One region of the Arthrobacter sp. BG5 genome, then DNA from elsewhere that is predicted to be linked to it. Evidence: riboswitches for the same ligand, from Rfam matches in the RefSeq annotation. Region 1 holds a riboswitch; the other holds the start of a gene.
What was found. Region 1 has a riboswitch for cyclic di-AMP ahead of AC1MBE_RS12185 (aggregation-promoting factor C-terminal-like domain-containing protein). Riboswitches for the same ligand answer to the same signal wherever they lie in the genome.
Positions count from the first base shown of each region.

Region 1 (4,616 bases):
ACGTGCTGGTCCTGGACGTGATGCTCCCCGGGTTCGACGGCGTCGAACTGCTCAGCCGCATCCGCGCGTTCGCGCCGGAAGTTCCGGCGCTGTTCCTCACCGCGAAGGACGCCGTCCAGGACCGCATCACCGGCCTGGCTGCCGGCGGCGATGACTACGTCACCAAGCCTTTCAGCATGGAAGAGGTCCTGCTTCGCCTACACCGCCTGGTGCAGCGCTCCGGGGTCGCCGCCATGGACACCGCCGAACTCGTGGTGGGTGACCTGGTGCTCAATGTCGACACCCGGGACGTCACACGGGCCGGCGAGGAACTGCATCTGACCGCCACACAGTTCGAACTGCTGCGCTACCTCATGGAAAACCCCAGACGGGTCATCAGCAAGGCCCAGATCCTGGACCGGGTCTGGGACTACGACTTCGGCGGCCAAGCGAACATCGTGGAGCTCTATATCTCGTACCTCCGTAAGAAGATCGACGCCAAGCACGCACCGATGATCCACACCGTGCGCGGCGCCGGCTACGTGCTGAAACCGGCGGACTGATCCGTGCCCACACTTTCCGGCGTGACCCCCGTACCCGGGCACGACTGGCGCAACCCGTCCACGTGGCACCTGCGCACCCGGCTGGTCCTCGTCGCCATGGGACTGCTCGTGGCCATCTGCGGGGCGGTGGGGGTGTTCAGCTACGCCTCGATGGACGTCTTCCTCACCCAGCAGCTCGATAGGCAGCTCGCGGGAGCCGCGCACCGTTCCAGCGAGTTCGGCCGGCCGGAATCCGACAACCCGGGCGGCCGCCCGGACCCCCTCGAGGCCCGGGGGCAGGGCATCGGCACGCTCAACGCACGCGTGCTGAACGGCACCGTGGCAAGCGCCGGTTTCCTCGCCGGAGACGCCACCCGCGAGAGCCTCTCCTCGGCGGACAACGCCGTCCTCCTGGCGCTCACCCCGGACGGTGCGCCCGTGAACCGCAGCCTTTCGGCCGGCGACTACCGGCTGACCGCGGTACGGGCCCCCTACGGCGACATAATTGTCACCGGACTCCCGCTGGCGGAAAAACAAAACACGCTGGCCTCGCTCGTGTGGACCCTGGGGGTGGTGTCCGCGGGCGGCCTGGTCCTGATCGGCCTCGCCGGCACCGCCGTCATCCGCCGCACCATGAAGCCGCTGGAACAGCTCTCCGAGGTGGCCACCAAGGTCTCCCGCCTGCCGCTGGACGCCGGCGAGGTGGCGCTGGGGGTGCGGGTGCCGGCGTCGGCCGCCCATCCGGGAACCGAGGTGGGCAGCGTGGGTTACGCGCTGAACCAGATGCTGGAGAACGTTTCCAGCGCCCTTGAAGCGCGGCAGGAGAGCGAGATGAAGGTGCGGCAGTTCGTGGCCGACGCCTCGCACGAGCTCCGCACACCGCTCACCGCCATCCGCGGCTATACGGAGCTGATGCGGATGACCGAACACTTCACGCCCGACGGGGAAAAGTCCCTGGCCCGGGTCCAAAGCCAGTCCGAGCGGATGACCACCCTGGTAGAGGATCTGCTGCTGCTCGCGCGCCTGGACGAGGGGCAGCCGCTCAAGCTCACCGAGGTCGACCTCACCCAACTGGCCGTCGAGACGGTGAGCGACGAAAAAGTCATGGCCCCGGACCGCATCTGGCAGCTGGAACTCCCGGGCGAGCCCGTGCTGGTGCGCGGCGACGCGGCCCAGCTTCACCAGGTCATCGCCAACCTCCTCTCCAACGCCCGCAAGCACACGGAGCCGGGGACGAAGGTGGTCACGGGCGTCACGCGGTCGGCGGACGGCAGCGCCGTGGTCACCGTGACGGATAACGGCACCGGCATCGCCCCCGAATTCCTCGGCCGCGTCTTCTCCCGCTTTGCCCGGGCCGACGCCGCACGCACCAACCCGGCGGCCGGATCGGCCTCCCGCCCGTCGCCCCGTCCTGGGGGCGCGACGGCGGGCACGACGGCGGTGGCGACGGCGGCGTCCGAGGGAACCAGCGGCCTCGGCTTGTCCATTGTGCAGTCGATCGTGGCGGCGCACGGGGGAACCGTCGAGGTCACGTCCCGGCCGGGCCGGACGGAGTTCGCCGTCCGGCTGCCCGCGGTGCCGCCGACGGCGTAGCCGGTCCGGACTTCCACAGCCCCCGCAACACATCCTGACCGCACCGGACCCGGCTGACACGCAACTCCCGGGTGGTCCGCACACCCCCGCCCCGCCGTTTCGACGGTTCCGTGCCCGTCCGACGCTTAGCACCATCGAAGCCGCAGGGAACCGTCGAAACGGGCCTGCCCGCCACGGACCCGAAGGCAAGACGCCACTCCGCCGCGGGGGTGTGCCGTTACCTAAATGTGACATCTGACTGGAAGTCCGGTACCGTTTTAGGGTGCGGTCATCGATCTAGCCGCATATCCGGGCTGACGCCAAACTCTGCCGCTTCCCGGATTCCCATGGACCAGGCAGAGACGGGGAACCCAGAGTTCCCGGGCATTCTGCATCCATGCACCCTTGGGGTTAAGCCGCCACGTCGAGATTCCGTGCGGCCGGATTTCGCATCCGAACCCGACAGCTAACTCCGTAGGCGTTGAGAGGCGAACATGACTGAATTCAAGGCTCCCGCGCGCCCAGAAGGCGCTAAACGCACGTCCGACGCCGAGAGCGCCCGCCACCGGGCCGAGCCGGCGAAGCGCACTTCGGCCCTGTCCCGCGCCGGCCTCAGGACAAACGGCAAGCGCGCCGCCGTCGTGCTATCCGCTTTTGCGGTCCTGCTGGGGGCAGGCGCCGCGGGCCAAGCGTCCGGCACGGCCGCGCACACCGCCGACGCGGCCAAGGACACTGCCGCGTCGCTGCAGACCCTGGACTTCGAACGCGTCGGCAGCAACGCTCCTGCATCCCCGGCCGCCGCGAACGTGGAGGCCCAGGCGGCCAAGGTCGCGCCCGCCAAGGCGAAAGCCCCGGCCAAACCAGCTGCCAAGGCCCCGGCCCCGAAGGCCAAGCCCGTGAAGGCCCCGGCGCCCGCTCCGGCGAAGCCGGTGGCCGTCGACGACCCCGCCGGCGCGCAAGCCTATGCCGCCGCCCAACTGCCCGCCCACGGCTGGGCAGCCAGCGAGATGCAGTGCCTGCTGAAGCTGTGGACCAAGGAATCCGACTGGAAGACCACGGCCACGAACCCCAGCAGCGGCGCCTACGGGGTGGTGCAGTCCCTGCCCGCCGAGAAGATGGCCAGCGCCGGCGCTGACTACCGGACCAACTACCGGACCCAGATCAACTGGGGCCTGCAGTACGTGCAGGACCGCTACGGCTCACCGTGCGGCGCCCTGAACTTCCACTACGCGAACAACTGGTACTAAACCACACGCACCGCGGGCCTTGGGCCCGCTAGAAGAAGACCCCGGATCCACAGGATCCGGGGTCTTCTTGTGCCGGCCACGGCACGGTGCCCCAATGCCGGCTGCGGGCAGTGGCACCCACCTGCGGGCAGTAGCGGACGCCTAGCCGGCGGAACGGTTGGGGATGTATTGCACCGCCCATTTGTTGCCGTCGGGATCGGCGAAGTACACGAAATGCCCCCACTCCTGGACGTCGACGTCACTGACGTCCACACCGTTGTCCTTGAGTTGCCGGTGCGCCGCCTGGATGTCGTTGACCACCAGTTGCAGGCTGGGGGCGGTTCCGGGCGGGGCATCGTTGAGGCCCTCGCCAATCGCGATCGAGCAGCCGGAGCCCGGCGGGGTCAGCTGGACAAACCGGATGCCGTCCGAGGGGCGTTCGTCGTAGTCGGCGTTGAAGCCAACCTTGTTCACGTAGAAGTCCTTGGCCCGGTCCACATCGGACACGGGGACGAACACGAGTTCAAGTTTCCAGTCCATGGGCACAGGCTAGTCCCGGACGCAGGCCGCCGGAACCCTTGACCTTCGAAGGCCGTGAACGGGACCGGCGGTGCGTGCATGCGCCCGGCCCTGGACCGGCGGCGCCTTGACCTTCGGCGCTACACGGTGCGGCTTAGACGGCGATCCCGTACAGGCGGTCTCCGGCGTCGCCCAGGCCGGGCACGATGTAGGACTTCTCGTTCAGCTTCTCGTCGATGGAGGCCAGCACAATGGTCACGTTGGCGTCCGAGAGCTCTTCCTCCAGCTTGGCCAGGCCCTCCGGGGCGGCCAGCAGGCAGATGCAGGTGACGTCGGAGGCGCCGCGCTTGAAGAGGAACTTGATCGCCTCGCGCAGCGTGCCGCCGGTGGCCAGCATCGGGTCCAGCACGAAGATCTGGCGGTCCGTCAGGTCCTCGGGCAGGCGCTCGGCGTAGGTGATGATGTCCAGCGTCTCTTCGTCGCGGGCCATGCCCAGGAAGCCCACTTCGGCGGTGGGGACCAGCTTGGTCATGCCTTCCAGCATGCCGAGCCCGGCGCGCAGGATCGGGACCACCAGCGGGGTGGGTTTGGTGAACGCGGTGCCGATGGTGGTGCTGACCGGCGTCTCGATGGTCACCGGTTCGGTGCGGACGTCCCGGGTTGCCTCGTAGGCTAGGAGGGTGACGAGCTCCTCGGTGAGCTGGCGGAAGACCGGGGACGGGGTGTTCTTGTCCCGCAGAACGGTGAGCTTATGGGCGACCAGCGGGTGGTCCACAAC
Region 1 covers NZ_CM155268.1:2,620,626-2,625,241, reverse strand. The annotation lists gene AC1MBE_RS12195 (response regulator transcription factor) at 1-542, shown strand, start outside; gene AC1MBE_RS12190 (HAMP domain-containing sensor histidine kinase) at 564-2,114, shown strand; cyclic di-AMP (ydaO/yuaA leader) riboswitch at 2,407-2,589, shown strand; gene AC1MBE_RS12185 (aggregation-promoting factor C-terminal-like domain-containing protein) at 2,588-3,340, shown strand; gene AC1MBE_RS12180 (glyoxalase superfamily protein) at 3,482-3,859, opposite strand; gene upp (uracil phosphoribosyltransferase) at 3,993-4,616, opposite strand, start outside.

Region 2 (4,616 bases), 1.6 Mb from region 1:
GTCGTCAACACCGGCACAACCGTCGTCACGGTCACCGGCGTCACGCTGCCGGCAAACGCGTCGCTCAAGGCCGACCCGACGACGGTGCCGGCCGTGGGACAGAAGATCCAGCCCCTCACCTCGGTACCGGTGTCCCTTACCTTCAGCCCGACGACGGCGAGCCCGGTCACCGATAAACTGCTCGTCTCCAGTGACCGCGGGTCCCTGACCGTGCCGGTCACGGCGACGGCAGTTTCGGGCGCGGCGCACCTGCAGCTGCCCCCATCGCTGGACTTTGGCGACGTCGCGGTGGGCGCGGCGGCCACGTGGGACTTCACGATCACGAACACGGGCAACATCCCCATGACGATTACCAAGGCCAAGGCGCCGCAGGGCGTGTTCTCAACCACCGCCCCAATCTCGGAAGGACTGGTGATCCCGCCAGGCGAATCCGCGCATCAGAGCGTGACATTCAAGCCGACGGCGGCCGGACAGGCCGGAACCGCGGACACCTACTATTTGCTCACCGCGGACGACGGCCAAGGCGCACAGAAAGTGATGCTCACCGGAAAGGGCGTCGACGATCCCATCGCCCTCAAGGCTTACCAGACCAATGCGGGCGACCCGCGGTCGGTCCTTGGCAGGTCGCTCACTCTGGAGTACCCGGTGGGGGGAGGGAAGTGTCAGGACTACACCAAAGGTGTGATCTGCTGGTCGCCGTCCACCGGGGCCCATTGGGTCGCAGGTGCCATCTACGCCCGCTACAAAGCCGCCGGCGGCGCTGCCGGTGTTTTGGGGTTCCCCACCACGGATCAGTTGACCACCCCGGACAAGGTGGGACGATACGGCCACTTCGCCGGATCCGGCGGGGCATCGATTTACTGGTCGCCGACGACCGGTGCGCACTTCGTTATGGGTGCGATCCGGGCCAAGTGGTCGTCCCTGGGCAGGGAGAGGGGGGTGCTGGGGTACCCCGTTGCCGACGATTTGAGTACCCCGGATGGGGTGGGGCGGTACAACCACTTCTCCGCTTCCGGCGGGGCGTCGATTTATTGGTCGCCGAAGACCGGCGCGCACTTTGTTATGGGTGCGATCCGGGCCAAGTGGTCGTCCCTGGGCAGGGAGAGAGGGGTGCTGGGGTACCCCATTGCCGACGATTTGAGTACCCCTGATGGCGTGGGGCGGTACAACCACTTCTCCGCTTCCGGCGGGGCGTCGATTTATTGGTCGCCGAAGACCGGCGCGCACTTTGTTATGGGTGCGATCCGGGCCAAGTGGTCGTCCCTGGGCAGGGAGAGAGGGGTGCTGGGGTACCCCATTGCCGACGATTTGAGTACCCCTGATGGCGTGGGGCGGTACAACCACTTCTCCGCTTCCGGCGGGGCGTCGATTTATTGGTCGCCGAAGACCGGCGCCCACTTCGTTCGGGGAGCGATCCGGGCCAAGTGGTCGTCCCTGGGCAGGGAGAGGGGACGGCTGGGCTATCCGGTTACGGACGAATACTCAGTTGCCGTGGGCCGGGCCTCGAACTTCCAACGCGGGAAGTTGACCTGGATATCTGCCACGCGGCTGGTGACCGGCTAACGGCGGCCCAGAGGGGACGGGGCGTGGTGCGGGACGCCGGATGCCTGGCAGGAGGTCCCCGGCTCGGCGCGAGCGGCTGGCGCAGGTCAAAATGGAGCAATGAGCGAGGCCTGTGACTTCATCGACGCGGCGCTGCAGCGTGAAAGTTCCTGGCAGCGGGCCGACGAGGCCCAGGCCCGTTGCGGTCCGGAGCTGGGGAGCTACGGCGCCTCCGTCGGTGCGGTCCGCGGCACCGTCCGGGATGCGCTCCGCCGCTACCGGCACCTGGGCCGCGACGGTATCACCGCGCTGAGCTCGGAATTGTGGGCGGTGCCCGTCTTCGAGCGCCGGCTCGCCGCCGTCGTCCTGCTGCAGTCGTCCCTGGCACTGCTGGACAACTCGGACCTGACCCGCGTCGAGGGCTTCCTGCGCACGGCGCGCCTGCGCGAGCTGGCCGATCCGCTGGCGATCGACGTCGTGGGGCCGCTTGTTGCGCGGCTGGACGGTCAACCCCGTGACCGCGCAGAGGCCGTGATGCGCCGCTGGCTCCAGGATCCGGACGAATGGCTGCGGCGGGCTGCTGTGCTGGCCCCGTTGCGGGGGCTGCGGGCCGGAGACGGCGACTGGGACCGCTTTGTCCGGCTCGCCGGGACTTCCCTGGCGCACCGTTCCGGCGGCGCGAAGGGCAGCTCCGGCAGCAGCCCGGACGGCGACAGCGGACTGGTCCGGGAAGCGTTGTCACGCTTGCTCGCCGAGGCGGGCCCCGACGTCGTCAACCAAGTGCCGGGCAGCCTTCCCTAAGGCTCCGACCTGCGTTCCACCACGGCGTACGCCTTGCCATCGAGGAACTGCCAGTCGGTCACCACCATAAAACCGAGCGCGTCCACCCGGTCGTTTAGGACGTGGATGTCGAAACCGCCGTCGCGCGGTTCGGCGTCCCACGTCGCCACGTGGATTTCCTTCCCCTCGAGAACCAGCAGCTCCGTGTTGACATCGAAATCCTCCTGCGGCTGATCGCTCAACTGGCAGATGGCGACACAGTGGCTGTTCATGGTGGGGCCTCCGGTGGGATCGCTGGATGCCTTCATCCTATGCGTGGCGGCCAGCAGGACCCTAGGGATTTTTCGCCGCCGACAGCAGGCCCCCGTTATCTGAATGTGACATTCCTGCCGGCTGCCGTTACGGTGGATAGGTGCCTGTTTGTATCCGATACGGGCGCTCCCGAGCCGATTTGCCTAACTCTGCCGCGGCCCGGGATCCGAATGCAACCATCTGGCAGAGACGGGGAAACCACATTTGACCTGCACTTTCCGCAGGTCTTGGGGTGAAGCCGCGCAGCGCCCGCTTTGACGGGCCCGCGGCCGGGTGCCTCCCATCCGAATCCGACAGCTCACCTCGCAGGCATTGGGAGAGGCTACAACCATGACTTCAAGCATTACTTCTGCGCGCCATCGGTCCGACGCAACCGCCGGACGGAGCTCAGCATTTTCGGTCAAGTCGAGCACCATCGGCCGCCAGGCCGCGGTTCTTTTTGCCGCCTCCGGCCTGGTCCTCACGAGCGGCATGGCAGCCAACGCCGCCGTTGCACCGGTCGAGCGCGACTCCGCTCCGGCGTCGTCGGTCGACGTTGGCAGCAAGGTATCGACGCCCGTCACCGCTGATTCCGCCGTTCAGATCAGCTTTGACCGCCCGGCAGTCGCCACCACCCCGGCGCCCGTGATCGAGCAGCCCAAGCCCGTCGCCGCACCGGCAGTTGCCGCCGCGCCGGCCGTCGCCGCGGCGCCCGCCGCAGCGCAGCCCGTCGTTGCACAGGCTCCGGCAGCCCCCACCATCACCGTCCAGGCGAAGTCGGCCGCGGCGCCTGCCCCGGCAGCCGGCGGAGTCAACGCAGCGATGCTTTCGGCCGCCTACAGCCAGATCGGCATCACGCAGGACTGCACCGCAATGGTCGAAAAGGCCCTCGGCGCTGCCGGCATCCGCGTGGGCGACCTCGGTCCCCAGCAGTTCATGAACTACGGCAAGGTTGTGGGCACCCCGCAGCCCGGCGACATGGTCGTCCAGTCCGGCCACGTTGCCATCTACGCGGGCGGTGGCCAGGTCATCAGCGGCGGCATGAACGGCAGCAACCAGACGATCAAGCACCCGCTGTCCTGGCTGACGGCCACCGGCGGCGTGACCTTCGTCCGCGCCGGCGCCTAACACCCGCCTCAGCGCCTCTTCCGAAAGCCGGCGACCGGCTGCCACCGTGGCAGCCGGCCGCCGGCTTTTGCATGCCTGCGATGCACCCCGGCCGCTGCACCCTGGCCGGTGTTACGAAGCCGCACCTCAGTGGGTGTAACGCAGCAGGACCACGCCGTTGCCGAACGCCCGGGTTCCCGCGAGCGTGAGCCGGGTCCTGTCATCCGCAGCCTTGAACAGCGGCTTGCCGTGTCCGATCAGGACGGGGTGGATGTAGATCCAGTACTCGTCGATCAGCCCGAGCCGGCGGAAGGCGTCGGCCAGGTCGGCCCCGCCCAGTGCCAGGTCGCCGCCGGGCTGCGCCTTCAGGGCCAGTACTTCCTCAGCGACGACGTCGTGTACCACCGTAGTGTTCCAGTCGGCCCGCTCCAGTGTCCTGGAATAGACGACTTTCGGCATGTCCCGCCAGATTTTGGCAAATTCCACCATGGCCGGCGTGCTGGACGGATCCTGGTCTGCCGTCGGCCAGAAGCCGGCCATAAGTTCGTAGGTGACACGGCCGTCCAGGAAGGCCCCCATGGAGGCCAGTTGCTCGTTGAAGTGGCTGTGCAGTTCTTCGTCCACCCGGTGCCAGTCAATCTCCCCGTCCGGGCCCTCGATGAAGCCGTCGAGGGAAACCTGCAGGGCCAGGATGATCTTCCGCATGGCCAGAGCGTTCGCCGGGCGGTCTGCCGCGGATAGGCCTCCCGTGGCCCGAGGGGGTAGGGCGCAGGGCGTCACCGGCAACATCCTGCCGTTCAGGCCTAATATGTCGGCAGCTGTGCTTTGAATGGGCGCCTCTCGGCAGGATCTTGCCGAATCATGGCCAGTGTTGCATCATTGGGGGAGCCCGCAGC
Region 2 covers NZ_CM155268.1:443,554-448,169, reverse strand. The annotation lists gene AC1MBE_RS01990 (choice-of-anchor D domain-containing protein) at 1-1,563, shown strand, start outside; gene AC1MBE_RS01985 (DNA alkylation repair protein) at 1,663-2,343, shown strand; gene AC1MBE_RS01980 (hypothetical protein) at 2,340-2,594, opposite strand; cyclic di-AMP (ydaO/yuaA leader) riboswitch at 2,768-2,960, shown strand; gene AC1MBE_RS01975 (NlpC/P60 family protein) at 2,965-3,741, shown strand; gene AC1MBE_RS01970 (dihydrofolate reductase family protein) at 3,868-4,425, opposite strand.
Region 2: another riboswitch for cyclic di-AMP. It lies ahead of AC1MBE_RS01975 (NlpC/P60 family protein); the one in region 1 lies ahead of AC1MBE_RS12185 (aggregation-promoting factor C-terminal-like domain-containing protein).